2 linked regions of the Bradyrhizobium diazoefficiens genome follow. The protein of the gene in region 1 interacts with the protein of each later gene in a pairwise test. Links are inferred from orthologs where the notes say so. Each region holds a gene or a part of one and is shown on either strand. Other genes may lie near its edges.

Region 1 (14,744 bases):
TTTACGGATATTTGCTGCACCATGCGAGAGCTTTCGCCTAGCTGTTGGGCGGCACTGCAGACCCGTTAATCGTTCCTTACCGATGCCATGCGTTCTTCGCTTAGCTGCATCGCAACATCGAAACTTTCGCAGTGCACCACTCTCACCTATATTCATTCCAACGATGACGCCCTCGCAAAGGCTGAATCAAATTACAGGAGATTACCAATGCTGCTCTCGCTCATCCGCATGATCCAGGCTTTCCGGGACTATCAGCGCAACGTTGCCGAGCTGTCCCAGCTCAGCGATCGCGAACTGGCCGACATCGGCCTCGACCGCTCGGACATCCCGCGCGTTGCTGCCGGTCAGTACCAGGGCTGATATCGTTCAGCCCTTAACCGGACGAACCGATAGCGCCCGCCTTGTGCGGGCGTTGTCGCATCCGGAGGCAGAAAACTCGATCTCGGCGATTCCACTGGCCGCCGAAAAGCGCTACCTGTCCGCCCCATGACAGGACCTCTATCCAATATCGTGCACGTCATCGGCGCCGGCCTTGCCGGCTCCGAAGCCGCTTGGCAGGTGGCGAAATCAGGCGTGCCCGTGGTGCTGCACGAGATGCGGCCCGACCGCATGACCGAGGCGCACCGCACCGACGGGCTTGCCGAGCTCGTCTGCTCCAATTCATTCCGCTCGGACGACGCCGCCAACAACGCAGTCGGCCTGCTCCATGCCGAGATGCGCCGCCTCAACTCGCTGATCATGCGCGCGGCCGACGCCAACCAGGTGCCTGCCGGCGGCGCGCTCGCCGTCGACCGCGACGGCTTCTCGGCCGCCGTGACCAAAGCGCTGAACGACCATCCGCTGATCGAGATCGCCCGCGGCGAGATCAAAGGCCTGCCGCCGGCCGAGTGGAGCAACGTGATCGTCGCGACCGGCCCTCTCACCTCCGCGCCGCTGGCGGATGCCATCCGCGAGCTGACCGACGAGAACGCACTCGCCTTCTTCGATGCGATCGCGCCGATCGTGCACCGCGAATCCATCGACATGTCGGTGGCCTGGTTCCAGTCGCGCTACGACAAGGTCGGCCCCGGGGGCAACGGCGCCGACTACATCAACTGCCCCATGAACAAGGAGCAGTATGACGGCTTCGTCGCCGCCCTGATCTCAGGCGAGAAGACCGAGTTCAAGGAATGGGAGACCAACACGCCCTATTTCGACGGCTGCCTGCCGATCGAGGTGATGGCGGAGCGCGGCCCCGAAACGCTGCGCCACGGTCCAATGAAGCCGGTCGGCCTCACCAACCCGCACGATCCCACCACGAAGGCCTATGCGATCGTGCAGCTGCGTCAGGACAACAAGCTCGGCACGCTCTACAATATCGTCGGCTTCCAGACGAAGCTGAAATATGGCGAGCAGCAGCGCATCTTCCGCACCATTCCAGGGCTCGAGAAAGCCGAATTCGCCCGTCTCGGCGGCCTGCATCGCAACACCTTCCTCAATTCGCCAAAGCTGCTCGACAGCCAGCTGCGCCTGCGCGCCCAGCCGCGGCTGCGCTTTGCCGGCCAGATGACGGGCTGCGAAGGCTATGTCGAATCCGCCAGCGTCGGCCTGATCGCCGGCCTCTATGCGGCAGCCGATGCGCGCGGCGAGACGCTGGCGAGCCCGCCCGGCACGACAGCGCTCGGATCGCTGCTTGGCCACATCACCGGCGGCCACATCGAGACCATCGAGCCGGGCATGCGCTCGTTCCAGCCGATGAACATCAATTTCGGCCTGTTCCCGCCGCTTGCGACCGCGCCGACGAAGAAGCCCGACGGCACGCGCCTGCGCGGCAACGAGAAGACGGTGGCCAAGAAGCAGGCGATGAGCGCATTGGCGCTCGCCGATCTCGATCGCTGGATCGCCGATCATTTGCGCATTGCCGCAGCCGCGTGAGTTTTCGATGAATCTCCCGAACGACGACGCCGCAGTGCTCTCGGCGCGCTGGACCGAGGGCGTGCTGCTCAAGCGCGACGTGTTCTCGACCGTAGAGCGCGGCCGCTTCCGCGCCGACGGTGGCGAGGTCGACGCGGTGCTGCGACGGCTCGATGAAGTGCCGTGGTGGTCGTTCCTGCTGGCGCGTCATCTGTTCGCGCGCGAGAAGCACGCGCTGGCGCTGGCCAAAGGCCTCAATGTCGGCCCTGAATTGCTCTGGGCCGGCCGCCGTGCGCTTGCGCGCGGCTTCGTCGACGGCGTCGCGCTGCATCTGGCAAAACCCCATGGCGATCTCGCCTATTTCCGCTCGGCCAAGGCGGCGCTGCGAAGGCTGCGCCGCGCCGGCATCTGCCACAACGATCTCGCCAAGGAACAGAACTGGCTGGTCGGCCGCGATGGGCGCGCCTATGTGACCGACTTCCAGCTCGCGGCCTGCTTCAACCGGCGCGGCCGCCTCTATCGCATCCTCGCCTACGAAGATCTCCGGCATCTGCTCAAGCACAAGCGCTCCTACGCGCCTGAGGCGCTGACGCCGCGCGAGCGGAAGATTCTCGCGAAGAAGTCGTTCGCCGCGAGCCTGTGGCTTGCCACCGGAAAGAAGGTCTACCGCGCGATCACCCGCGGCCTGTTCAACTTCACCGACCGCGAGGGCGGCGGCCGCCGTCTCGTCAACGATGCGCCGGTGCTGGCTGCGCTGATCCGCCAAAACCCGGCCGTCCGTGACACCGCCATCGTCGCGTTTGCCGATCGCCGCTCAGGCGTCGGGCTCTATGCGTTCGTGGAGGCGGACCAGGCCGCGCTTGAAGGACAGCTCCGCAACGAGCTCACCGTGGCCAAGGGGCCAAAACCACCGGAACACATCCAGGTCGTCCACGCGCTGCCGCGCGACGCCAGCGGCAAGCCGCGCACCGAGATCCTGCAACTGGTCGCTATGAACCAGCTCGACCTGATCGAGCCCATGATGAAGAACGACCAGGACCGCGCCTTCCTCAAAGACATCCTGGAGCAGCGCAAGAACCTGCGCGACCGCTTCAATTTCGAGGCCGACCTGCCGGCCGGCTAGCGCGGTCCGTGCCTTGAAGCGTCCACATTGGCGATAGAGAAGCAGGCTGACAATTCGGGCATGTCGGGGTTATGGGCACTCGGGGGGCGTTGATGCATCGTGTGGTTGGCGGCCTGATCGCTGGCCTGCTGCTGGCGGCTGCGCCCGCGATGGCCGACTCGCCTGCCGAGCAGATCTCCGGCTTCCGTCTCAAGCATGGTGAGGGTCGCGTCGTGCGCGATTCCACCCTCGATCGCATCGCCATGGACCAGGCCCGCGCGATGGCGGCCAAGGATGATCTCAGCCACGAGACGCTCGGTCCGTTCAACAGGCGCATCGCACCGGCCGGCGCAGGCCGTGCCGCTGAAAACATCGCCTACGGTTACGACAACTTCGAGAAAACGCTGGGACAGTGGATCGATTCCTCGGGGCACCGCAAGAACCTGCTGCTGCACAATGCTTCGCGCGTCGGAATCGCGAGCGCGAAGAACGCCAGCGGCAAGCGCACCTATTGGGCGATGGTGATTGCCGGCGACTACGAGCCGAAGAAGGGCAAGGGCAGGAAAGACACGGAGCCGCTTGTCGCCGTGAAACGCGAGACCACACTAACCAGCAAGCCCAAAGCGAGCAACTGCCACGTCAAGCTGCTCGGCCTCTGCATTTGAGCCGAAGCCTGGCTTGGTTCCTCAAGGCCCCATCTTGCTCGTGTTCTTGAGCACGTCTAATTCATGCGCAGGAATTGCGAGACGCGGAGGCGCAGGTGATCGACATCGAGCGAATACGGACCGATACGCCAGCTGTGTCCCGGCTTGCCTACCTGCACAATGCCGGCGCAGCCCTCATGCCATCGGCCGTCGTCGCGGCGATGAAGCAGCATATCGATCTCGAGAGCGAGATCGGAGGCTATGCCGCCGCCGACCGCGAGTCCGAGCGGCTTGATGCGGTCTACGGCTCGGTGGCGCGACTGCTGAATGCCGCGCCGGACGAGATCGCGCTCATGGAGAACGCGACAATTGCCTGGCAGATGGCGTTCTATGCGCTGTCGTTTCGCGCGGGCGATCGGATCCTGACCGCCGAAGCGGAATATGCCGCCAACTATGTCGCGTTCCTTCAGGTCGCCAGGCGTACCGGCGCGATCATCGATATCGTCCCGAGCGATGCCAGCGGCGAACTCGACGTCCACGCACTCGAACGTATGATCGATGACCGCGTAAAACTGATCGCCATCACCTGGGTTCCGACCAATGGCGGGCTCGTCAATCCCGCCGCAGCCATCGGCAAAATCGCGCGCGCACGCGGCATTCCCTATCTGCTCGACGCCTGCCAGGCGGTCGGCCAGATGCAGGTCGACGTCGAAGCAATCGGTTGCGACATGCTATCGGCCACGGGGCGCAAATTCCTGCGCGGGCCTCGCGGTACCGGTTTTCTCTACGTCCGCAGGCCACTGCTGCAACAGCTTGAACCGCCGATGATTGACCACTTTGCGGCGCCCTGGGTCGCGCGGGACCACTATCAGCTCCGCGACGATGCCCGCCGGTTCGAGACCTGGGAGAACAATTACGCTGCCCGGCTCGGGCTCGGCGCTGCCGTCGATTACGCCCTCACGATCGGCCTCGGCCCGATCGAGCAGCGCTGCCGCCTGCTGGCAGATCGTCTCCGCAATGGCCTCGCCGCCATCAGCGGCATCACCATTCGCGACCTCGGCCGTGCGCCGGGCGCGATCGTCAGCTTCACGATGGAGGGGCGTGAGGCGGATGCTATCGTCCGCAGCGCCGCTGCGGCCGGCATCATCATCGGCGCTTCGGATCCCGCTAGCACCCGCATCGATGCCGAGGCCCGCGCGCTGCCGCCGGTCGTGCGGGCATCTCCGCATTACTACAATACTGAAGCCGAGATCGATCGGCTGATCGCCCACCTCGCGGGTCTGGCGCCGCGATAGCGTGGCGCCGGCCCCACGGCGTGGACCTAGGCTCTTGTCGTCAATGCCGACAACTGGTCGGTGTCGAAGCGGGCACGCAACTCGCTGATGGCTTTCGCATCCGGCGGTCCGCTGGCGGTCAGCTTGGCCAACTCCTCGAAGTAATGCTCGTGCCCAGGCGGAGACACTGTCATGAGCACGCGCGCCGGCTTGTCGCTGACATTGGTGATGTTGTGGGGAACGCCCGGAGGAATGAAGAGGTAGGTCCTCGGCGTGGCCCGGACGACCTCTTCGGCGACGTGCCATTCGCATTCGCCTTCAAGCATGTAGAAGGTCTCTTCCTGCACACGATGAACGTGCCGGCCCGTGGCGAACCCGGCCGGAATCGTCCAATCGAACATGCTGGTGTGCCGGGTGTCCTCCCCCGTCACCAGAAAGGCCATCGGCTGGCCGCGTAGCATCACTCCACCGGTTTCGCCGGGCCTGCGGATGAGCGGCTTTGCGTTCATGTGATCCTCCATGGCTGGTCGCTGCATTGCGCTGCAACGGCACCATCATGGTCCGCCTGCGCCGCGAAGTAGCGAAACAGTGCGGAAAACATTGCAAAAAACCTGCGAAATGTGCCTTCTTTGGCGATGGCCGCGATCCTTGAATTTGGTCCCTTCCGCCTCGACGCCGATGCAGGGATTCTTTTCCGCGGGGCCGAGCCGACCCCGCTCGGCCGGCGCGCAGTGTTGTTGCTGGCCCTGCTGGTGCGGCGCGCCGGCATGCCGGTATCCAAAGATGCCCTGATCGAGGCGGCATGGCCCGCCCAGATGATCGAAGACAGTAACCTCACTGTCCAGATCGCGGCTGTCCGGCGCACGCTGGCGGACGTCTCCGCAGAGGCACAATGGATCGAGACACTGCCACGACGCGGCTATCGCTATGTCGGCCCGGCGGTCACGGCATCCGACACGGACCGCTCATCCGCGCCATCGCTGACGTTGCCCGACAGACCATCAATCGCGGTGTTGCCCTTTGCGAACCTGGGCGGCGATGCGGAGCAGGTCTATTTTGCCGACGGAATGGTCGACGACATCATCACCGGCCTGTCCCGCATCAACTGGCTGTTCGTGATCGCGCGAAACTCCACATTCACGTACAAGGGCCGAGCGGGCGACGTGAAACAGGTCGGCCGCGAGCTCGGTGTGCGCTACGTGCTGGAAGGCAGCGTCCGGAGGACCGGCGGCAATGCGCGCATCACGGGGCAGCTGATCGACGCGTCGACCGGCATGCATGTATGGGCCGAGCGCTACGACCGCCAGTCCGCAGATATTTTCGCACTTCAGGACGATATTGCCATGTCCGTCGTAGGCGCCATCGCACCAAGCCTGCGCCGCGCCGAAATCAACAGGGTCAAGCGTAAGCGACCCGATAGCCTCGATGCCTATGACCTCGTCCTGCGTGCCCAGCCGGATGTTGATTCCGGCATGCCGGAGCAGGTGACGCAGGCGCTGATATTGCTCGAACGTGCGATCGCGCTCGAGCCCTCCTATGCACTGGCGCACGGCAATGCTGCGATGTGCCATCATTGCCTGTTCCTTCGCGCTGGTTTGCGGGAGGCCAGCCGGGCAGACTCGATCCGACACGCGCGTTCGGCCGTTGCCCACGGGCAGGATGATGCTCTTGCCCTCACGCTGGCGGGCTTTTCGATCGGCATGGATGGGCACGACCGCTCCGCGGCATTCACCGCACTCGACGCCGCGCTCGCGATCAGCCCCTCATCGGCACTGACTTACATCCTCGGCAGCGTCATGCTAGGTTGGGGCGGCGATGCCGAGCGCGCCATCGAATGGAGCGAGCGCGGCATGCGACTCAGCCCGTTCGACTCCTGGGCCTTCGCCGCCTTCGACGCGCAGGCGATGGGGCATTTCCACCGCGGCCGGTACGAGGAGGCTTGTCGCGCCGCTTACCGCGCCGTTCAGGCCAATCCCCGCCACAGCATCACCCACGTGCAACTGGCCGCGGCGCTCGCAAAGCTGGGCCGATTGCAGGAGGCGAGAACGGCCGCGGCCCGGGTGCTGGAGTTGCACCCGACCTTCCGCTACGGCCGTCAGTTCCAGGGCGTCAACTGCGCTCCGGCGTTGGCAGCGTCGCTTGGTGAGGCGCTTCGGACCGCCGGGCTGCCGGAGTAAGGTTACACCCCCTTAGGTGCAGCGCGCGCTCAGTCCGGATGCGCCGAGCTTGGCCATGACCTCGTCGAGATGCGCGCTGTCGCGGGTCTCGATGACGAGTTGCAGCAGCGTCGCCTTGGCCGGCAGGTCCGAGAAGGTCCGTTGATGTGAGACCTCGATGATGTTGGCACCGGCTTCCGCCAGCAGCGCGGCAACCGCGGCCAACTGGCCCGGCCTGTCAGGAATATCGAGCGAGAGCTGCGTCAGCCGCCCCTCACGCGCGAGCTCGCGCGTCAGCACCGAGGCGATCAGCCTGGTGTCGATGTTGCCGCCGCTCAGGACCAGGCCAACCTTCTCGCCGGCGAAGCGCGTGGGATCAGACATGACCGCCGCAAGGCCGGCGGCGCCGGCGCCCTCGACGACCGTCTTCTCGATCGAGATCAGGGTTGCGACCGCACGCTCGAGCTCGGCTTCGTTGACGAGCGCGATGTCGTCGACCAGGCTGCGGACGATCTCAGTGGTGATCTTGCCCGGCGATTTGACCGCGATGCCTTCGGCGAGCGTATCGCCGCGTGCGGGCAAAGTGCCGCCGTGGATGGCATTGTACATCGAAGGATAGAGCCAGGCCTCGACGCCCAAAATCCGCAGCGACGGCTTGATCGATTTCGCCGCAATGGCGATGCCGCTGATCAGCCCACCGCCGCCGATCGGAACCACCAGCGTGTCAAGCTCGGGCACCGCCTTGAGCATCTCCAGCCCGACCGTGCCCTGCCCCGCAATGACCAGCGGATCGTCATAGGGGTGGACGAAGATCATGCCGCAGGCTTCGCCGTGACTTCGGGCAAACGCAGCCGCCTCCTCCAGCGTCGCGCCGGTGACAATCACCTCGGCACCATGATGTCTGGTGTTCTCGACCTTCACCATCGGCGTGCCCACCGGCATGACGATCGTGGCGGGAATGCCGAGCCGCCTGGCGTGATAGGCCACGCCCTGCGCGTGATTGCCCGCCGACATGGCGACGACGCCGCGCGCACGCTCCTCCGGCGTCAGCGCCGTGAGCCGGTTCAGCGCGCCACGCTCCTTGAACGAAGAGGTGAACTGGAGGTTCTCGAATTTGAGCCAGAGCTCGCAGCCGCAAATGTTGCTCAGCGTCCGGCTGTGGTTGCAGGGCGTCTCGACCACGGCACCGCGGATGGTCTCGGCAGCAGCTTGAATATCGCCAGGTGCGACCGGGAGGCCGCTCAGATCCGGGATTGCGGTTTGGGACAATTCGGCCATGGGACAGCATAGAGCATTTGGCCGCCTCGGGCGATAAGCCAACCGCTATTTGGTAAATTCGCGGGATCGTGAAGCCCGCCACAGCGTCCATAGCGTGCGCAACCGCGACACCGGCTGCGGCGCGAAGGGATTGCGCCCCGGCCGAGACAGGCGATTGAGATCGGCGCCCACCTGGCTCACCGGCAGGAAGGCGGCCCGCGCCGACGGCGGCACCTGCGCCAGCAGCGACGAGGCCGTCGCCAGATGCTGCCGCGCTTCGCCCATGAGCTGGTCCAGCACGGCATCCAGATTGGGCGTCTGCTTGCCGGCAAACGCATCCTCGATGCCACAGCCATGGCTGGTCAGGAATTGCTGCGGCAGGAACAATTGTCGATGGGCCGAGTCCCGCGGCAGGTTCGCGATCACTTGCGCGATGCCCTGCGCCAGCCCGGCATGCCGCGCGAGGTGCTCGCTCGCATCCGAAGCTTCGCCCATGATCCGCGCCGCGAGCGCGAACAAGGCCGAACAGGTCGCCGCCAGATAGCCCTCAAGCGCCGTCATGGTCGGCATCGGATCGTTGTAGAGATCGAACTGATGCTCGTCGACGAGCAGCGACAACGGTTCGACCGGCAGATCAAAATCGCGGATCGCGCGCAACAGCTCGGCCGCCACGGGATTGCCCTCGGCGCTGCCGTGGACAAGGCCCGAGAACAGATCGGTCCACCATTGAAAGCGGATTTCGCCGGGCAAGGGCTGGCTCACCTGGTCGCGGACCCGGACGATCTCGACATTGAAGGCGTAGAGCGCCAGCAGCGCCCGCCGTTCGGCGGCGGGCGCGAACAGGGTCGCGGCGTAGCGTGGAAAGTCGTGGCTACGCACGAGGTCGGCGCAGAATGTCACGGTGTCGGGCGGCGGCGCAGCGCGGCTCATGGCACCGCAATCAGCGCAGCCGCGACGCGGCGCCGCTCGCCGATCATGATGTTGTAGGTGCGCACGGCCGGCCCGGTTTGCATGGTGTCCAGCACCACCCTCACCGCCTTCAGCGCCTGGCGCAGTTCCGGCGGCGGCAGCCAGACGCCGGTTCCGGTCCCGACCAGCAGCGTGTCGATGCTGTTGGCGGCCGCGAAAACCCGATCCAGCGAATAGCGGTCGATCTTGCCTGGATCGGTCACGTCCCAGGCCCAGATCGCATCAGGCAGGCACAGCAGCGAGCCCCGGTGCGACATGCCGGCGAAGGCAAAACCGCCCTTGCCATAGGCCTCGATTGGCGCCGAGCGCGGGAAATGGGGAGCGTTGGGGTCGCCGGCCATGAGCTTCGTCCGAATGAGCTGACTGCCTTCGCAAACTCATGCGAGGGCCTGCGGTTCGGATCATGCCTTGTTTTTCTTCGCCGGCGGAGCCTCTTCTCTCGCATCTTCGCGATGCTCGCCGACGCCGAGATAGATCAGGATCGGCGCTGCGATGAAGATCGAAGTATAGGTGCCGACCAGCACCACGCCGAACATCATGACGGCCGTGAAGCTGTGGATGGCGTGACCGCCGAACAGCAGCAGGGCGAGCAGCGCCAGCGTCACGGTGAAATGGGTGATGATCGAACGCGACAGCGTCGAGTTGATGGACTCGTTCAGCAGCTGCGGCATCGGCATCTTCTTGTAGCGCCGCAGCATTTCACGGATGCGGTCATAGATGACGACGGTATCGTTGAGCGAATAACCGAGAATGGTCAGAAGCGCCGCGATGCTGGTCAAGTCGAAATCGACCTGGCTGATCGACATGAAGCCGATGGTCAACACGATATCGTGCACGTTGGCGATCATGGCGCCGAGCGCGAACTGCCATTCGAACCGGAACCAGAGGTAGATCAGGATCGAGACGATCGCGAGCATCAGGCCGAGCATGCCGAAGGCCAGCAACTCGCCGGAAACGCGCGGACCGACCACTTCGACGCGGCGATATTCGAAGGAATCGCCGAGTGCCGTGCGGACCTTCTGCACGGCTCCCTGCTGCGCGGCGTCGCCGCCCGGCTGCTCCGCGACACGGATCAGGACGTCCGCCGGACCGCCGATTTGCTGGATCTGGACTTCGCCCAGGCGCAGACCATCCAGTGTCGTGCGCATCGCCGCGATGTCGGCGGTGCCGGACTTGGCCCGCACCTCCAGCAGCGTGCCGCCGCGGAAGTCGATGCCGAAATTCAGGCCGTGGGTGAAGAACAGCGTGATGGCGACAATCGACAGCGCCGCCGAGATCGGGAAGCTGATGCGACGGAAGCGCGTGAAGTCGAAATGCGTATCATCAGGGACGATGCGCAGCGACGGCAGCCAGCCGAACACCGAGACCACGGTGAGGACTGTGATCAGGATACCGAGCCCGATGAGAACAATGTGAGTCACGGTCAGGCTCCTAGATCGGCACGCTCTGCGGCCGCTTCCACCGCACCCACCCGGCCACGATCAGCCGGGTCAGCGTGAAGGCGGTGAACACCGTGGTGATGATGCCGATGCCCAGCGTCACGGCGAAGCCGCGCACCGGGCCGGTGCCGATATAGAACAGCACCGCGGCGGCAATGAAGGTGGTGATATTGGAATCGAGGATGGTCGCAAGCGCCCGCTTGAAACCGGCGTCGATCGCCGAGATCGCGTTGCGGCCGCCGCGCAACTCCTCGCGGATACGCTCATAGATCAGCACGTTGCTATCGACCGCGATGCCGACGGTGAGCACGATGCCGGCGATGCCGGGCAGCGTCAGCGTGGCGTTGAGCAGCGACAACAGGCCGAAGATCATGGCGACGTTGATCGTCACCGCGATGTTGGCGAACACGCCGAACAGCCGGTAGGTCAAGAGCATGAACACGATGACCATGATCGAGCCGACATAGGCCGCAAGCTCGCCCTTCTCGATCGAATCCTGGCCGAGGCCCGGACCGACGGTGCGCTCTTCGACCACCGTGAGCGGCGCCGGCAGCGCGCCGGCGCGCAGCAGCACGGCCAGATCGTTGGCGGACTGAACGGTGAAATTGCCCGAAATCTGCCCCTGCCCGCCCGTGATGGGCTCGCGGATCACCGGTGCCGAGATCACCTCGTTGTCGAGCACGATCGCGAACGGCAGACCCACATTCTCCTGCGTGGCCTGCGCGAATTTGCGGGCGCCGGTGGAGTTGAAGCGGAACGAGACGATCGGCTCGTTGGTGCGCTGGTCAAATCCGGTCTGCGCATCGGTGAGCTCGCCGCCCGACACCAGCACCTGCTTCTTGACGACGTAGGGCACCTTCGGCGAGCTCTGGCTCATCAGCAGCTCGGAATCCGGCGGCAGTCCGCCACGCTGCGCCTGGTCCGGCGGCACCGAGGTGTCGACCATGCGGAATTCCATCTTCGCGGTCTTGCCGAGCAGCTCTTTCAGATGCGTCGGGTCCTGAAGGCCCGGGACCTGCACCAGGATGCGGTCCGTGCCCTGGCGCTGGATCACCGGCTCGACGGTGCCGAGCTCGTTGACGCGCCGCTCGACGATCTGGATCGACTGCTCGATGGTCTTGCGCATGCGCTCGACCATTGCTGGCTGCGACAGTGCCAGGCGGATCAACCCGCCGCCGGCATCGGATATGTCGAGATCGCGCTGGGCGCTCGACCCGAGCAGGCCGCCGATCGGTTGTGAGAGGTCACGCAGCTTGGTCAGCGCAGCCTGGTGATCGGTATCCTTGACCCGGACCTCGACGGTGTCGCCGCGGGTCACGAGGCCAGTATAGCCGATTTTGGCCTCGCGCAGCGAGCGACGGACGTCGTCGCGGACCTGGTCGAGCTTTTCCTTCTTGACGTAGTTGGCATCGACCTCGAGCAGCAGATAGGAGCCACCCTGAAGGTCGAGGCCGAGCACGAGCCGGCGCTGCGCCCAGGCGGGCCAGGTCTTGACCTGCGCTTCGGGGAAGAAGTTCGGGACCGCGCAGAGGCACACGACCAGCGCTATCAGGATAATCCCGAGCGCCCTCCACCGCGTGAAATACAACATCGACTGGACCTGTCAGATCAGGAGATTTGCAGGAAACTTATTATAAAGACTCGCGGACGCGCTCACTTCGCCGCGGCGTCGTCCTTGGCGCTTTCCTTCGCGCTGTCCTTGGCCGGCTCGCCCTTGGCGCGCACGCCCGAAATCATCGACCGCATCTGGCGCACGCGCACGCCGTCGGAAATCTCGAACTCGATCTGATCGTCATCGACCACCTTGGTGACCTTGCCGACCAGACCGCCCGAGGTCACGACGGTGTCGCCGCGGCGGATGTTCTTCACGAGCTCGGCGTGATCCTTCACCTTCTTCTGCTGTGGACGCAGAATCAGGAAGTACATGATCACGAAGATCAGGGCGAACGGCAGCAGCGACATCAACATGCTGTTGGTGTCACCGGCGCCCGCAGCCTGGGCATACGCAGGGGTAATGAACATTCGGACGATCCTCGTGGAAACGGGGGAAAACCGGTCAGGCCCTGAAGGCGACCGGTTCGGTCAAATTCGCGCGGACTATAGCGGCCACCGCCCCAATTGCAACGCTGCCAGACCGTCGATTTGGCCACCTTGCGGCGCGCCGTCAGGCCCGATAAGGCTGCATTCTCAGGAACTTCGGACATGCCCAAAAAACCAAGCAAAAGCCCGGCCGGCAAAGGCCCCCGCACCCCTGCCACGAAGCCCGCCCAGGTCGCGGCAAAACGCCCCAAGGCGGTCTCAAAGGCGGACCCGGGCCTGTCCCAGGACCGCATCGTCCGCGCGCTGGAGACCATCGCGGTGCACCTCGCCGCCCAGGGCAAGCCGGCTGTTGCGCGCGAGTCGTTCAAACAGGCGGACGCCTATGTCTGGCACCCCGACGGCCGCCTTGCTGCGGTGCTGCGGGTCAGCCGCGTCGAGCTGTTCCTGCTCAAGGGCGTCGACCGGATGCGCGACATCCTGATGGAGAACAGCGAGCGGTTCGCCAACGGCCTGCCCGCCAACAACGCCCTGCTCTGGGGCGCGCGCGGCATGGGCAAGTCCTCGCTCGTGAAAGCCGCCCACGCCAGCATCAACGGCGACCGCAAACCCGCCGATAAACTGAAGCTGATCGAGATCCATCGCGAGGACATCGAGAGCCTGCCGGCGCTGATGGAGCAACTGCGCGCCTCGTCCTTCCGCTTCATCGTGTTCTGCGACGACCTCTCCTTCGACGGCAATGATGCGTCCTACAAGTCGCTCAAGGCCGTGCTCGAAGGCGGCATCGAGGGCCGGCCCGAGAACGTCATCCTCTACGCCACCTCCAACCGACGCCATCTGCTCGCGCGCGAGATGATCGAGAACGAGCGCTCGACCGCAATTAATCCCGGCGAAGCGGTCGAAGAGAAGGTTTCGCTGTCGGACCGCTTCGGCCTGTGGCTCGGCTTCCACCGCTGCAGCCAGGACGAGTATCTCGCCATGGTGCGCGGCTATTGCAACCATTTCGGCATCAAGGTCGACGATGAGGCGCTGGAGCGCGAGGCGCTGGAATGGTCGACGACGCGCGGCTCGCGCTCAGGCCGCGTCGCCTGGCAGTTCGTGCAGGAGCTGGCAGGACGGCTCGGCGTGAAGCTGACGGCGACGTAAGGGGCGGTCTCGCTTCACCCACAAATGTCATTCCCCGCGAAGGCGGGGAATCCAGTGCGCCGCGGCCTATCGGCTCAACAATGACCGTCTCTGGAATACTGGATCGTCCGCCTTCGCGGACGATGACAGCTCGTATGTGGACGGAGTCTACCCGACCGAAGCGTGAGCCTCACGCCCCGTTCAGAAATTGAAGCGGGTCAACCGGGCTCGATCCCTTACGGATCTCGAAGTGGAGCTGCGGCGACGCCACCTCCCCGGATTGACCCGACTTGGCAATGACCTGACCGCGCTTGATTGGATCGCCGCGCTTCACCAACAGCTCACTCGCATGGGCATATGCGGTGACGTAGCCGTTGGAGTGCCGAACCAGGACCAGATTGCCGTAGCCCTTCAGCTCGTTGCCGGAATAGGCAACCACACCGTCTTCAGCCGCCTTGACCGGCGTCCCCTCGGGCACCGCGACATTGATGCCGTCATTGGACTTGCCGTTGGTCTTGGCGCCGTAGCTCGTGATCACCTTGCCGCGCACCGGCCAGCGGAAGGTCGGCAGCGAGCTGGTGGTCTCCGCCGCTTTCGCCGGCGTCTCGACGGCTTTCTCTTCGATATTGGTGGTGGCCTGGGCCAGGCGCGCGCTCTGCGCCGGCTGGGCAACAGCGGCCATCTTGGTGGTCGGCGCGGGAGCGGCCGCAACCGGCTGCAGCGCAGCCGCCACGGGGGCCGCGGCAACCGGCGCCGGAGCAAGCGGAGCGGCAACCGCTGCGGTCTTGGCGCCAGGCACGGTCAGCTTGGTGCCGAGCTTGAGTTTTGCCGACGGTGCGAGACCGTTG
Region 2 (15,015 bases), 4.1 Mb from region 1 along the record:
TGCGCCAGCTGTTCGACAGCGACGTCCGCTGGCTCAACCATTACGGCTTCAAGCCGCTCGAAGTGCCGACACTCGCGGGAGGGCTGAGCTCGTGATGCTCGCTCTCAATGAAGGGCTTGCGAAAGCTCTCTCTGTTCCCTTCGTGGAGAGAACCCTCTCCCTGACCCTCCCCCGCAAGCGGGGGAGGGAATGGATGGAGCGACTGCATGGCGTTGATGTCATGGGCACCTATTCTCTAGCCGCCCGACAGGTCGGACTCCCTCCCCCGCCTGCGGGGGAGGGTTGGGGTGAGGGTTCCTCCGCAATGGGGCTGCCGATGGTCGATCCCAAGCATCCAGACTGGAAAGTGCCGGCTAAGCTACGAGCCAATGCGCGCGCGCTGAGGCGCAACTCAACCGACGCCGAGCGTATCCTCTGGTCGGAGCTCCGCGCAGGCCAATTGAGCGGCATGGTTTTCCGCCGCCAAGTGCCGATCGAGCGCTACGTCGCCGATTTCATCTGCCATGCGGCCAAGCTCGTCATCGAACTCGATGGCGGCCAACACTTCTCGGACGAAGGCGAGCGCGCCGATGCGCGTCGCTCTGCTGCAATCGAAGCAAAGGGCTTCAAGGTGCTCCGCTTCAGCAATCGCGATGTCATGACCAATCGTGGCGGTGTTCTCGAAACAATCGCGACTGCCGTCGCGGAGAGAGCCCCCACCCCAGCCCTCCCCCGCAAGCGGGAGAGGGAGCAGACCGTCTCCGTGGAGAAAAAGCAGCCATGAAATTCACCCTCTCCTGGCTGAAGGATCATCTCGAGACCGACGAGCCGTTGGAAAAGCTTGCCGACAAGCTCACCATGATTGGGCTCGAGGTTGAGAACATCGAGGACAAGGCGAAGGCGCTCAAGCCTTTCACCATCGCGAAGGTGATTTCGGCCGAGCAGCATCCGAACGCGGATCGCCTGCGCGTCTGCATGGTCGACACCGGTGACGGTGGCGCGCCGGTGCAGGTCGTGTGCGGCGCGCCGAATGCGCGCGCAGGGCTCGTGAGCGTGTTCTCGCCGCCCGGCACCTACATTCCCGGCAAGGACATCACGCTCGGTGTCGGCACCATCCGCGGCGTCGAGAGCCGCGGCATGCTATGCTCGGCGGCCGAGCTTCAGATCTCCAACGACCATGACGGCATCATGGAATTGCCGGGGGACGCACCTGTTGGCGCCGGTTATGCCGAATGGGCCGCGCTTGGCGATCCCGTGATCGAGATCAACCTGACGCCGAACCGGCAGGATTGCACCGGCGTGCACGGCATCGCGCGCGACCTCGCCGCCGCCGACATGGGCAAGTTCAAAGACCCCTCGATCAAGCCGATCAAGGGCGAATTCCCGTGTCCCGTGAAGGTCACGGTCGAGGACGCTGCGCTGTGTCCTGGTTTTGCGCTGCGCCTCGTGCGCGGCGTGAAGAACGGCCCGTCGCCGGAATGGCTGCAAAAGCGGCTGACCGCGATCGGGCTGCGTCCGATCAACGCGCTGGTCGACATCACCAACTTCATGACCTACGACCGCGCGCGTCCGCTGCACGTGTTCGACGCCAAGAAGGTGGTGGGCAATCTCGTGGTGCGCCGCGCCCGCGACGGCGAGGCGCTACTCGCGCTCGACGGCCGCGCCTACAATCTCGATCCCTCGATCTGCGTGATCGCGGACCAGCACGGCGTCGAATCGCTCGCCGGCATCATGGGCGGCGAAGCCTCGGGCTGCGACGAGAACACCACCGACGTGCTGATCGAATCGGCGCTGTGGAACGAGATCAACATCGCCCAGACCGGCCGCAAGCTCGGCATCAATTCGGATGCGCGCTACCGCTTCGAACGCGGCGTCGATCCGGCCTTCATGGTGCCCGGGCTGGAGCTCGCCACCAAGCTGGTGATGGAGCTGTGCGGCGGTACGCCGTCCGAGAACGTCGTCGTGGGCAAAACGTTCGGCGACGATCGCGTGATCGATTTCCCACTCACCGAGGTCAAGCGTCTCTCCGGCATCGAGGTGCCGCAGGTCGAGATGAAGCTCATCCTGACCCGTCTCGGCTTCATGATGGCGGGGCCCGGCCCTGTGGTGAAGGTCGCGGTGCCGTCGTGGCGCTCCGACGTGCACGGCAAGGCCGACATCGTCGAGGAGGTCGTCCGCATCTACGGCGTCGACAAGGTGCCGATGACGCCGTTCGAGCGCGGCGAGGACGCGCGCAAGGCCGTGCTGACGCCGCTGCAGCTTCGCAGCCGCCGCGCGCGGCGCTCGCTCGCGAGCCGCGGCATGGTCGAGGCGGTGACGTGGTCGTTCATCACAAAACCTGCGGCACAATTGTTCGGCGGTGGCCGGCGTGAGCTCGAGGTCGCCAATCCGATCGCCGCTGATCTTTCCGACATGCGGCCGAGCCTGTTGCCGGGCCTGGTCGCAGCCGCACAGGCCAACGCCGATCGCGGTTTTGGCGACGTCGTGCTGTTCGAGGTCGGTCAGGTGTTCAGGGGCGATCGCCCGCAGGATCAGTTCATGGCCGCGAGCGGCGTGCGCCGCGGCCTTGCGTCGTCGGACGGATTGGGACGGCACTGGTCGGCCTCGGCGCAGGCCAATGTCTTCGACGCCAAGGCCGATGCGCTCGCGGTGCTGGCCGCCGCCGGCGCGCCGATGCAGGCGCTCCAGATCGTCGCCGGCGGTCCCGCCTGGCTGCATCCAGGCCGCTCCGGCACGATCCAGATCGGACCGCAGAACGTGCTCGGCCATTTCGGCGAGATGCATCCGCGCGCGCTGGAGGCGCTCGGCGCCGACGGCCCGCTTGTTGTGTTCGAGGTGATTCTCGACCGGATTCCGGAGGCCAAGAAGAAGCCGACCCGTGCCAAGCCGCTCATTGAGCTGTCGGCATTCCAGCCGGTGTCGCGCGACTTCGCCTTCATCGTCGATCGCACCGTGAAGGCCGGCGACATCGTGCGCGCGGCGGTAAGCGTCGACAAGAAGCTGATCACCGGTGTCAACGTCTTCGACGTCTATGAAGGCAAGGGCATCGACGACGGCAGGAAGTCGATCGGCATCGCGGTGACGATCCAGCCGCGCGAGAAGACGCTGACCGATCAGGAGATCGAGGCCGTCGCTGCAAAGATCGTGGCGGAGGTCACGAAGAAGACCGGCGGCACGTTGAGAGCATGATGCCGAAAAGCGTGAAGCGGTTTTCGGACAGCATCATGCTCCAGAATCATCAAGCATGACCTTCGCGGATTTCCTTCCGAAGGACGTCAGTCTCACAATTGCGATGGCGCTTTGCGCCATCGCTTTCGTTTCGGGGACCGCGCGCGGCTTTTCCGGCTTTGGCTCAGCGCTGATCTTCATGCCGTTGGCGAGCAGCGTCGCGGCGCCGCGGCTGGTTGCGGCACTGCTCCTCGTCATCGATTTCGTCGCGGCCGCGCCGCTTTTGCCTGACGCGTGGCGGAAGGCGGACCGCAAGGCCACCGCCGTGATCGTGCTGGGCGCGCTGGTCGGGGTGCCCGTCGGCACTTATTTTTTGAGCGTGCTCGAGCCCGTCACCACGCGCTGGATCATCTCCTGCTTCGTAACCGCGCTGCTTCTGTTGCTGCTGTCGGGCTGGCGTTATCGCGGCAAGGACCATGCCTGGCTCTCGGTCGGCATCGGCGGCCTCTCCGGCTTCTGCAGCGGTCTGGCGCAGACCGGCGGGCCGCCGATCGTCGGCTACTGGCTTGGCCGCCCCATCGCCCCGATCGTGGCGCGCGCCAACATCGTCTTGTTTTTCGGCGCGTCGGACTGCTTCTCGATGGTCAGCTATGCCACCACCGGATTGATTTCCCGCGAATCGCTCTTGCTGTCGCTGATCGTCGGCCCGGTCTATGCGATCGGGGTCGCTTTCGGCGTATCGCTGTTCGGCCGCGCCAGCGAAACGATATTCCGCGGCATCTGCTACGCGCTGATCGCGATGGCGGTGATCGCGGGGCTGCCGGTGCTGGACGGAGTGTTACGCTGAACCGTCCCGAGTCGTCCTGGCGAAAGCCAGGACCCATTACCCCGGTCAGCTATTGTAGCGCGAGGCTACAACCACGAATCGTCGCCAGACTACTTCCTGGGGTAATGGGTCCTGGATCTACGCTCCGCTTCGCTGCGCTTGTCCAGGACGACGAGAAGACTTAGTTGCCTCACTGCCGCGGCGCGCGGCGCTTCTTAGTCGATTGCGTCGGCACCTCGGCCGGCTCATCCTTAAGCGCTCCGATCTTGCGGAGCGCGGCGTCCGCGGCGCGCTCGCCGCTTTCCCAGGCGCCATCGACCGTGCCCCAAAGCGTCTCGTGCGTGGCTTCGCCGGCGAGGAACATGTTGCCGACCGGCTCGGTCAAGACTTTTCGCGAGAGCTGCCCGCCTGGCGAGGCCGCCGACATCGCGCCCATGACATAAGGCGAGGCGTTCCAGCGCGTCGCAGCGGTCTTTTGCACATTGGCCGCCGCCTCGCTGCCGAACAATTTCGATATCCATTCTTTCGCGAAGGCCGCCATCGCCTTCTCGCCCTGCCCCGAGAGATCGCGGCCGAACGAGCCGCAGACGTCGATCGAGCACAGCGACGAGCCACCGATATTGGCAAACATCAGCGCGGTGCGCGTCGAGTTGCTCTGTTCGATCAGGATGTCGTCGCGTGAAAGCCCGAGCGGATTTCCCGGCAGTTGCAGCACGATGTGATCGTAGCTGCCAAGCGTGAGCTTTGACGCCGCGTCGAGCGTGCGCTTGGGGATATCGGGCGCGAACTTGATCGCCCCGCTCGTGAGCACATTGGTCGAGACCGTGATGATGGCGGCGCGCGCGGCGATCTTCCCACCCTGCGTCTCCACGCTGACGTCGCGATTGCTCCAGACGATCCGGCTGGCCGGCGCCGAGAGTACGACCGGTGCCTGCTCGCCAAGCTTGGCGATCAGCGTGCCCAGACCCTGGCGGCAGGCGATCGGCGCATTGCGATCCTGCGCACGCGCCTTGTCGATCGCCGACAGCTCTTTGAGATCCTTGCCGGCAAAACTCGCACCGAGCACGAATTCGGCCGCGCCCGCCCAGTCGCCGAGATCTTTTGGCAGGACCGACGCGCATGAGGAATCGAGCTTGCCGCGCGCGGCCTCGTCGATGGAACGATTGGCGCGCACCAGCGCCGCGAGATACTCCTCGGTCTCGCCGGCGCGCGCGTTGCGGCGGCCGATGCGCATCTTCTGGCCCGACGGTGCAGGCGAAACATCGAGCCCGGCACTGCGCACAAGCCGGATCATCGGGTTGGTGTCGGGATTGTGCATCCAGCGCGCGCCACGATCGAACGGCACGTCGAAGGTTGTGCCGTCGGTGATGCAGCGCCCGCCGATTTGCGACGCCGCCTCCACCACCACGACCCTGCGATTGGCCGCCAGGACACGCCGCGCTGCAGCGATACCGGCCGCTCCCGCACCGATCACGACAATGTCAGCTTCGCGCGGCAAGGGCGCGCCGGTGGCGCCCAGGACCGGCATCGCGGCAAAGGCTGCCGACGCCGATAGGAAGCTGCGGCGCGTGATTGTCATGTCATGGTTTCCGGAAACTTGCGGCGAACGGGAACACCAGGCGAACTTTGCCGCATCTGATGTTGCGCAGCAACCATCATGGTGAATCAATCGTGCTTGAGCTCACAAAGCCATGAACCGAATTGCAACAGGTTTGGACCATGATACAGATGGAAAAAAGACGGCCAGAAAGGCCCGGGGAGAGTTCATGGGGACGGTCCTAGATTCAGTTGGCAAGGTGATTGCCGCGTACCTCTCGAAGGAGGTGCCGGGCTACGAGCCCTTCACGCCGAGCGACCCCGAGCACCTGCGCGGCGTCATCCAGCCCGGCGACGTGATGCTGGTCGAAGGCAACAACCGCATCTCCGGCATCATCAAATATCTGACGCAGTCGACCTGGTCGCATGCCGCGCTCTATGTCGGTCCCATCGAGGGCGCGACAGAGCCTAACGGCGAGCCGCATGTGCTGATCGAGGCGAATATCGGCGAGGGCGTCACATCCGCGCCGCTGTCGAAATATTTCCCCTACCACACCCGCCTCTGCCGTCCGGTCGGGCTGTCCCATGAAGACCGCACCACGGTCTGCCGCTATGCGATCAACCGGATCGGCTTCGGATACGACACCAAGAACATCATCGATCTGATGCGCTTCCTGTTTCCGCTGCCGATACCGCAGCGATGGCGGCGGCGCATGATTGCGATCGGGTCGGGCGATCCGACCAAGATCATCTGCTCGGCGCTGATCGCGCAGGCCTTCGACGCCGTGCGCTATCCGATCCTGCCGAAAATCACCAAGGCCGGCAGCCGCGCCGCCCGCCGCGAGATCCTGCACATCCGCGATTCCTCGCTCTACATGCCCCGCGACTTCGATATCTCGCCCTATTTCGAAGTGGTCAAACCCACCATCGTGCACGGCTTCGACTACACAGCCTTGCACTGGGCCGACAAGCAAAAGCCGCTCGAGGAGGTAGCGGGCTCATTCGGTGTGTTTCCAGAAACGATCAGTGCGCCGCCGATCGTTCCTGAAGCGATTGACGAAGAGGCGCCGGGTGAGGTTTCGGCTGAGCAAGTGAGCGCGCAGTCCGCCGAGATGGGTGCTACCTTCTCCGAGCACTTTGTGATGCTGAAAGAGCTCGCGAGGTATCGCGCGCAAGGGCACGCGCGGGAGATGGCGGCGTAATGCATCGCTCCCTCCACCGTCAGTGCGAGGAGCGAAGCGACGAAGCAATCCAGACTGCCACCGCGGTGGGATTCTGGATTGCTTCGCTGCGCTCGCAACGACGGGAAGAGCCTACCGCTCTGCCCGTCCAATCACCGCCATCAACTCAGCAATCTTCTCGCGTTGATCCGACTTGTCGCCGCTCGCAATGGCATGCTCGACGCAATGGGCGACGTGGTCCTTCAAGACCTCTTCCTCGACCCGACGCAGCGCGGCGCGCACCGCCGAGATCTGCGTGACGATGTCGATGCAGTAGCGGTCCTCCTCGACCATTTTCGACAGGCCGCGAACCTGGCCCTCGATCCGGCCGAGACGTTTTCCGACGGATGCCTTGATGTCCTTCCGCATGAAGCCTATATACCCCTACCGGGTATAGGTTACAAGGCCGGAGTGCTGGAATGAACGACGCGAACCACAAGCATCATCACGACGGGGACACGAATTCCGGATGTGGCTGCTCCGCGAAGACCGCGCCGCCCGCTCCCAAGTCCGAGGCCTCGTCCTGCTGCGGCGGCCATGGCGATCATGCCGGTCACGCGCATCATCATGCTCATGACCTCGGCGCAGCCGCGACAAAGGTCCTCGATCCCGTCTGTGGCATGACGATTGATCCCGCGACCTCGAAGCACCGCTTTGAGCATCACGGCGAGACCTTCCATTTCTGCTCGACCGGCTGCCGCACCAAATTCGCCGCCGATCCCACAAAATATCTCGCCAGGGACAAGGCGCCCGAGCCGGAGATGCCGGCGGGCACGATCTACACTTGCCCGATGCATCCGGAGATCCGCCAGGTCGGACCCGGCAGCTGCCCGATCTGCGGCATGGCGCTGGAGCCGGAGCTCGCGAGCCTCGAGACCGGGCCCAACCCGGAACTCGCCGACATGACGCGGCGGTTCTGGATCGGCGGCGCGCTGGCGCTGCCGCCTGTGGTGCTGGAGATGGGCGGCCATCTCGCAGGGTCCCACAACTGGGTCGACCCGACGCTGTCGAACTGGATCCAGCTCGTCTTCGCCACGCCCGTGGTGATCTGGGCCGGCTGGCCGTTCTTCGTCCGCGGCTGGCGGTCGCTGCTGACGCGGAACCTCAACATGTTCACGCTGATCGCGATGGGCACGGGAGTAGCCTATGTCTACAGCCTGATCGGCACCATCGCGCCGCAGATTTTCCCCGACACGTTCCGCGGCCATGAAGGCGCGGTCGCCGTCTATTTCGAAGCGGCTGCCGTCATCACCGTCTTGGTTTTGCTCGGCCAGGTGCTGGAGCTGCGCGCCCGCGATGCCACGTCGGGCGCGATCAAGGCACTGCTCCAGCTCGCGCCAAAGACCGCGCGCCGCGTCGAGCCTGATGGCAATGAGCATGAGGTCGAGATCGACTCGCTGCACGCCGGCGATTCCTTGCGCGTCCGCCCCGGCGAAAAAGTGCCGGTCGACGGCGTCATTCTCGAAGGCCGCTCCTCGCTCGATGAATCGCTTGTGACCGGCGAATCCATGCCTGTCACCAAGGAGGTTGACGCCAAGGTGATTGCCGGCACACTGAACCAGTCCGGCAGCTTCATCATGCGCGCCGACAAGGTCGGCCGCGAGACGCTGCTGTCGCAGATCGTGCAGATGGTCGCGGACGCGCAGCGCTCGCGCGCGCCAATCCAGCGGCTGGCTGATCAGGTCGCGGGCTGGTTCGTGCCGACCGTCATCGCCGTCGCCATCGCAGCCTTCGCTGCGTGGGCCTGGTTCGGCCCGGAGCCGCGGCTGGCCTTCGGCCTTGTCGCCGCCGTCAGCGTGCTGATCATCGCCTGCCCCTGCGCGCTGGGCCTGGCGACGCCGATGTCGATCATGGTCGGCGTCGGCCGTGGCGCGCACGCCGGCGTCCTGATCAAGAACGCCGAGGCGCTGGAGCGGATGGAGAAGATCGACACGCTGGTGGTCGACAAGACCGGCACGCTGACCGAGGGCAAGCCAAAAGTGGTCGCGATCGTGGTGGCGTCCGGCTTTGCCGAGGATGACATCCTTCGGCTCGCGGCCAGCGTCGAACGCGCCAGCGAGCATCCGCTCGCCGACGCCATCATGCGCGCGGCGAAGGAGAAACAGCTGACGCTCGGCCAGGTCGAGCAATTCGATTCGCCGACAGGGAAGGGCGCGACCGGCAAGGTCGATGGCAAGACCATCGTTCTCGGCAACGCAAAGTATCTCGCATCGATCGGAATCGACACCAACGCGCTTGACGCCGAGGCTGAGCGCCTGCGTGGCGACGGCGCGACCGTGATCAACATGGCGATCGACGGCAAGCTCGCCGGGCTGTTCGCCATCGCCGATCCGGTCAAGGCTTCGACGCCCGAGGCGCTGAAGGCGCTCGCCGCCGAAGGCATCAAGGTCATCATGCTGACCGGCGACAACCGCACCACGGCCGAAGCAGTCGCGCGCCGGCTCGGCATCGCCGACGTCGAAGCCGAGGTGCTGCCGGACCAGAAGAGCGCGGTGGTGACAAAGCTGCAAAAGGCCGGCCGCAGCGTCGCGATGGCCGGCGACGGCGTCAACGACGCGCCGGCGCTGGCGGCGGCCGAGGTCGGCATCGCCATGGGCACCGGGACGGATGTGGCGATGGAAAGCGCGGGCATCACCCTGCTCAAGGGCGATCTCACCGGCATCGTGCGTGCACGAAAACTGTCGCAGGCGACGATGAGCAACATCCGCCAAAACCTGTTCTTCGCCTTCATCTATAACGCCGCCGGCATTCCGATCGCCGCCGGCATCCTCTATCCGGCCTTCGGCCTGCTGCTGTCGCCGATCATCGCCGCGGCGGCGATGGCGCTGTCGTCGGTGAGCGTGGTCGGCAACGCGCTGCGGCTGCGGGCGGCTCGGCTGTGATGGTGACGGAATCGGTGTAGAACAGGTCCATTCGGCGGTGTCGCGGAGAGGACCTGATGCAGCGGATTACCATCACGATCGAGGACGATCTTTTGGCGGAGATCGATGCCGCGGCCGAAGCGCGCGGCTACCAGAACCGCAGCGAGATCATCCGCGATCTCGCGCGGGCCGGCCTGCAACAGAGCACCGAGGACGGCGCGCAAACCGGCGCTTGCGTCGCCGGCCTCGTCTATGTCTACGACCACGCCGCGCGCGATCTTTCAAAGCGCCTGGTGCAGGAATTCCACGGCCATCACGACCTCGCGCTCGCGACCCTGCATGTCCATCTCGACGACAACAATTGTATGGAGATGACAGCGCTGCGCGGCGATGCCGCCGAGGTCAGGCAATTTGCAGATCACATCATCGCAGAGCGTGGCGTGCGCTATGGGCGTGTGGTGATGATCCCGACGGGGGAAGGGAAGCCGGCCAAGGTGCGGAAGCACGGGCATCGGCAGGAGTAGCTTTGCCACATAGACGGTGCAAAGCCCTCTCCCCTTGCGGGTCCCCTTGCGGGAGAGGGTGGATCGCCGCGCAGCGGCGAGACAGGTGAGGGGTCTGTCTCCGCGACTACTCCTCTTGGAGCTCGCGGATAGAACCCCTCATCCGGCGCTTCGCGCCACCTTCTCCCGCAAGGGGAGAAGGGACAGCAGCACCTACGCCGCCTTCGCAGCGCTCCCGCCCGGCGATCCCGCCCGCGCCAAACCGCCGTAGAGCTGCTCGTTCGGCATTTCCTCGCGCAAAATCTTGCGCACCGCGATCAGCCTGTCGAGATCGATGCCCGTCGCAAAACCTTTGCTCTCGCACAGGAACACGAGGTCCTCAAACACGACATTGCCGGTCGCGCCGGGCGCGAAGGGGCAGCCGCCGAGGCCACCGAGCGAGCCGTCGAGGATGCGGACGCCTTCGTCGAGCGCGGTGGCGGCGTTGGCGATGCCCATGCCGCGGGTGTCGTGGAGATGGATGCAGATCGGCTTTTGCCCAGCGAGCTTCACCGCGGCGCGCAACAGTTCACCGACCTGCTTCGGCCCGGCGTAACCAACAGTGTCGGCGATCGCGACGAAATCGACGCCGGCCTCCAGGCATTTGTCGACGAGCCGCAGCACCTCCTTTGGATCGACCGCGCCGGTGATCGAGCAGCCCAGCGCCATCGAGATCGCGGCGTTCACCAGCGGCTTGTGCGCGCTGGCATCGCGCATCTCGCAGAGGCGTTTCACATTGGCAATCGCGGAGTCGCGCGAGCGATGTGCATTGGCCTGGCTGTGCTCCTCCGTGGCCGAAACCACCGAGGCGATCTCACCGACGCCGGATTCCAGCGCATCGTTCACCCCGCGCTCGTTGAGCGCAAGCGCGATGCCATGGGCCCCACGCAGGCTCGCCACCGCTGCGATGACATCGCGGACATCGACGAATTGCGGAAAGGTCTTTGCCGGCAGGAACGAGCCGACCTCGAAATGCCTGACGCCGGCGGCATATTCCTCGCGCACCCAGTGCTGCTTGGCCTCGGTTGATGGAAACTTCTCCACGAGCTGCAGCCCGTCGCGCAAGCCGACCTCGCGCAGGCTGACGCGGTCAGCGGGGTAGATGGTCTCGATCCGGCTCATGCGCGCCTCCCAGCGGCTTTTGACGTGACGTCGTTGTTATCGATCTCGGCGCGGAGGGCCTGCGTATCGGCGCCGAGCGGCGCGACCTTCAGGCCTTCACCAAAGTGGCTGCCGTTCCATTCGAGCGGCAGCGTCGGCACATGAAACGGTTTGCCGTCGGCGGCGGTGTTGGTCACGAGCCCGCCCGGCCGCAGCACGTGCGGGTCGGTCAGGAGATCCTCAGGCCGGTTGATCGGCGAAAAGCAGATGTTGAGCGCGTCGAGCTTTTGCGACAGGTCCACGACGTTCCGTTGCCGGATGATCTCGGCCACACGCGGCAGGATCCGCGGCCGCGCCAGGATGCGATCGGTCGTGGTGCGCAAACTCGGGTCGTCGAGAAACTCGGCCAGGCCGAACTCGCGGCAGAACGCCTGCCAGTGGCCTTCGGTCACCACGCCGATGAAGATGCGGCCGTCGCCGGCGGCATCGAAAATATCGTAGATCGGCCAGGCATGCTCGCGCTCCGGCATCGAGCGCGGCTTGTTGCCGGTCATCTCGTATTCGACCATGTGCTGCGCGACCAGGAACAGGCAGTTCTCGAACAGGCCGATACGAATGTCGGCGCCGTCGCGCTTGCCCCCGCGCTTCTGATAGAGCGCAGCGAGGATCGCGATCACGCCGAACATGCCGCCCATGATGTCGTTGGCGGAGGAGCCGACGCGCTGCGGCTTCTCCTTGGTGCCGGTCATGGTGGCCAGCCCCGACATCATCTGCACGACCTCGTCAAGTGCGGGACGATGCTCATAGGGGCCGGACAGAAAGCCCTTGTGGCCGGCGATAATCAGATGCGGATGAAGACGCCGCAATTCGTCGGCACCTAGCCCCTGCTTCTCGAGCTGGCCGTCGCGAAAGTTTTCGAGGAACACATCGGCCGTTTCCAGCAGCCGGTGCATGGTGTCGCGGTCCTCGACCTTCTCGAAGTCCAGCACGACACTGCGCTTGCCGCGGTTGAACAGCGGGAAAAACGCCGTGCCCATACCGCCAAGGCTCCGCGTCTTGTCGCCGGCGGGCGGCTCGACCTTGATCACCTCGGCGCCGAGTTGCGCGAGGATCATGCCGCAGGTCGGGCCCATGACCATGTGGGTCATCTCGACGACCCGCACGCCTTCGAGCGGCAATCCGGTCTCAGCCATCCGTCACTCCCTGTCCGTTCGGCTCGAAGACTAGGCCTTCACAAGCCTTCTTAAAAATATAATCTGTCGAAGATTGCCTTCGCGCTTATAGAACGCTTCACCGCCATGGATTCACGCCAGCTCCGCTATTTCATCGCCGTCTACGAGCAGCGGAACCTGTCGCGCGCGGCTGACCAGGTGAATGTCGCCCAATCCGCGCTCAGCCATCATATCTCGAATCTGGAGGCCGAATTCGCAACGCCGCTGTTCGAGCGCAAGTCGCGTGGCATGGACCCGACCGCGGCCGGCGAGCGGCTCTACGAGCACGCCCGCATCATCCTGCGCGCGATGGCGGAAGCCGAGACCGAGGTGCGCGAAGGCGCCCGCGTCATTGCCGGCGAGATCTCGATCGGCATGGCCCATTCCGGCGTCAAGGCGATCGGCGTGGAGCTGATGCGCACGGTGCTGACCAAATATCCCAAGCTGAAGCTGTCACTGACCGAGAGCCTGTCCGGCGCGACGCTGATGCATTTGATGATCTCCAATGTCGATCTGGCGCTGGTCTACAATCCGCCGTCGGAGAAGGAGCTGATCACGGAAGCCGTGCTGGAAGAGGAGATGTTCCTGGTCGGCATTCCAAAGCTGGTCGGCAAGAGCAAAACCCCGATCCGCTTCGAGGAGCTGAGCCGGCTGCCGCTGATCCTGCTGCGTTACGGCCTTGGCCTGTCCTCGCGCGCGCTGCTGGACGATCCGGTCCTGCTCAAGCGGCTGGAAGGCAGCGCGATCCTGCACGCCAATTCGATTACGGGCATGACCGGTGCGCTGGTGGAGGGGCTCGGCTGCACCATCGCGACAAAGCTGTTCGCGCGGGAGGAGCTCGCCGCCGGTCGCCTGGTCGCGCGCGAAGTGATCGCCCCGAAGCTCACTCGCACGCTCTATCTCTGCCGCCTGCGCAATCGCCCGATGACTTACGCGATGGAAGAGATGCGCCGGTTGATGCTGGCGCTGATCGCGGAACAGGTGCGCGCTGGGGCCTGGCAGGCGGAGCTGGTGGAGTGAGCTCACGCGCGGATAGCTTCGTTCGAAAATCTCGAACGCTCCGATCGATATGTTCGTCTGGATTTCTGGCTTCGACCGGCCAACATGGCGCGGTCCGGCAGAGCTTGCGACAAACAACCGAGATGAGCCGCCGGGAACCGCGCGCGATCGGCGCGCCACGGGGAGGCCATCATGAGCGTTGTCGGCATCGACACGGGCTTTGAGCTCGGCGCTGCACCATCCGGACCGGACGAGATCTCGCGGCGGCTCGAGGCAATGCCGGCGACGGGCTATGTCTGGCGCCTCGTCGTCCTGCTCTCGCTCGGCGGCTGTTTCGAGATCTACGATCTGTTCCTGACCGGCTACATCGCGCCGGGTCTCAGCCGCAGCGGATTGCTCTCCACGACGACAACGGCCTTCTTCGGCTTCTCCGGCATCGGCGCCTTCGTCGCCGCGACCTTTGCCGGCCTGTTCGTCGGCACCTTCTTTCTCGGCTTCCTCGCAGACCGTTTTGGCCGCCGCGCGATCTTCACCTATGCCCTGCTCGGCTACACGGCGGCGTCGGTGATCATGGCCTGCCAGACCTCTTCGGAAGGCCTGTTGCTCTGGCGCTTCCTCGCCGGGATCGGCATCGGCGTCGAGGTCATCACCATCGATGCCTACATCACCGAGCTCGTGCCGAGCCGGATGCGTGGACGCGCCTTTGCGGTGAACCAGTCGATCATGTTCATCGCCGTGCCGATCGTCGCCTTCCTCGCTTGGTGGCTAGTGCCGCTCGCGCCTTACGGCGTCGAGGGCTGGCGCTGGGTGGTGCTGATCGGCGCCGCCGCCAGCATGATCATCTGGGTGCTCAGGCTGTTCCTGCCCGAAAGCCCGCTCTGGCTGGCACGTCATGGCCGCACCGAAGAGGCGTTCCGCATCCTTGCAACGCTGGAAGCCCGAGGCGGAGGTGCAGCGCCGGGCCCCTCAGCTTCGCTGGCGCGGCCAGCAGCGCAAACAGCCGCCCGCATCAACTTCGCCGATCTGTTCCGCCCGCCCTATCTCTCGCTGGTCGTCCTGTTCATGGTGTTCAATCTCTGCCAGGCCTTCGGCTTCTACGGCTTTGCCAATTGGGTACCGACGCTGCTGGTGGAGAAGGGCATCACCGTCACCAAGAGCCTGCAATATTCCTTCATCGTCGCCTTCGCCTATCCGATCGCGCCGCTGCTGGCCGCAAGCTTCGCCGACAAATTCGAGCGCCGCTGGATCATCGCCGGCGCCTGCATCGCCATCATCGTGTTCGGCATGGCGTTCGCGCAATTGACCGAGCCTCCCCTGCTGATCGTCTGCGGCGTGCTGCTGACGGCCTGCAACACGACGATGTCCTACGCCTATCACGCCTACCAGACCGAGGTGTTCCCGACCCAGATCCGCGCGCAGGCGTCCGGCCTTGTTTATTCCATGAGCCGGCTGAGCGCGACGTTCTCCGGATTCATCGTCGCCTACATGCTGAGGGAGGCCGGCGTCACCGGCGTGTTCGGCCTGATCACCGTGGCAATGCTGATCGTGGTGATCGCGATGGCGCTGTTCGGC

The links.
Region 2: the proteins of secD (region 1) and pheT interact in binary tests that used the Escherichia coli proteins (3 or more experiments, as listed by UniProt). The link is inferred for Bradyrhizobium diazoefficiens from one-to-one orthologs.

Annotation. Positions count from the first base shown.
Region 1 is NZ_CP067102.1:4,266,208-4,280,951, reverse strand. The notes cover bases 10,027-12,859. They hold secD (protein translocase subunit SecD), read right to left. Parts: upstream 12,326-12,859; coding sequence 10,727-12,325; downstream 10,027-10,726. Other genes in these bases: yajC (preprotein translocase subunit YajC), read right to left, coding at 12,388-12,756; secF (protein translocase subunit SecF), read right to left, coding at 10,027-10,716. Outside these bases: JJC00_RS19960 (DUF1127 domain-containing protein), read left to right, coding at 208-360; methylenetetrahydrofolate--tRNA-(uracil(54)-C(5))-methyltransferase (FADH(2)-oxidizing) TrmFO, read left to right, coding at 487-1,914; JJC00_RS19950 (serine/threonine protein kinase), read left to right, coding at 1,922-3,016; JJC00_RS19945 (CAP domain-containing protein), read left to right, coding at 3,109-3,660; JJC00_RS19940 (aminotransferase class V-fold PLP-dependent enzyme), read left to right, coding at 3,756-4,934; JJC00_RS19935 (cupin domain-containing protein), read right to left, coding at 4,961-5,422; JJC00_RS19930 (winged helix-turn-helix domain-containing protein), read left to right, coding at 5,549-7,090; JJC00_RS19925 (threonine ammonia-lyase), read right to left, coding at 7,103-8,347; JJC00_RS19920 (phytoene/squalene synthase family protein), read right to left, coding at 8,393-9,256; JJC00_RS19915 (Mth938-like domain-containing protein), read right to left, coding at 9,253-9,636; more of secF, read right to left, coding at 9,697-10,026; JJC00_RS19895 (ATP-binding protein), read left to right, coding at 12,937-13,917; JJC00_RS19890 (LysM peptidoglycan-binding domain-containing M23 family metallopeptidase), read right to left, coding at 14,087-14,744. UniProt on the Escherichia coli protein: Part of the Sec protein translocase complex. Interacts with the SecYEG preprotein conducting channel. SecDF uses the proton motive force (PMF) to complete protein translocation after the ATP-dependent function of SecA.
Region 2 is NZ_CP067102.1:216,832-231,846, forward strand. Bases 360-3,463 are described here. They hold pheT (phenylalanine--tRNA ligase subunit beta), read left to right. Parts: upstream 360-759; coding sequence 760-3,168; downstream 3,169-3,463. Other genes in these bases: JJC00_RS00915 (endonuclease domain-containing protein), read left to right, coding at 360-763; JJC00_RS00925 (sulfite exporter TauE/SafE family protein), read left to right, coding at 3,224-3,463. In the rest of the region: pheS (phenylalanine--tRNA ligase subunit alpha), read left to right, coding at 1-95; more of JJC00_RS00915, read left to right, coding at 317-359; more of JJC00_RS00925, read left to right, coding at 3,464-3,994; JJC00_RS00930 (flavin monoamine oxidase family protein), read right to left, coding at 4,164-5,552; JJC00_RS00935 (YiiX/YebB-like N1pC/P60 family cysteine hydrolase), read left to right, coding at 5,740-6,711; JJC00_RS00940 (metal-sensitive transcriptional regulator), read right to left, coding at 6,823-7,098; JJC00_RS00945 (heavy metal translocating P-type ATPase), read left to right, coding at 7,149-9,611; nickel-responsive transcriptional regulator NikR, read left to right, coding at 9,668-10,114; JJC00_RS00955 (hydroxymethylglutaryl-CoA lyase), read right to left, coding at 10,307-11,254; JJC00_RS00960 (CoA transferase), read right to left, coding at 11,251-12,426; JJC00_RS00965 (LysR family transcriptional regulator), read left to right, coding at 12,532-13,464; JJC00_RS00970 (MFS transporter), read left to right, coding at 13,636-15,015.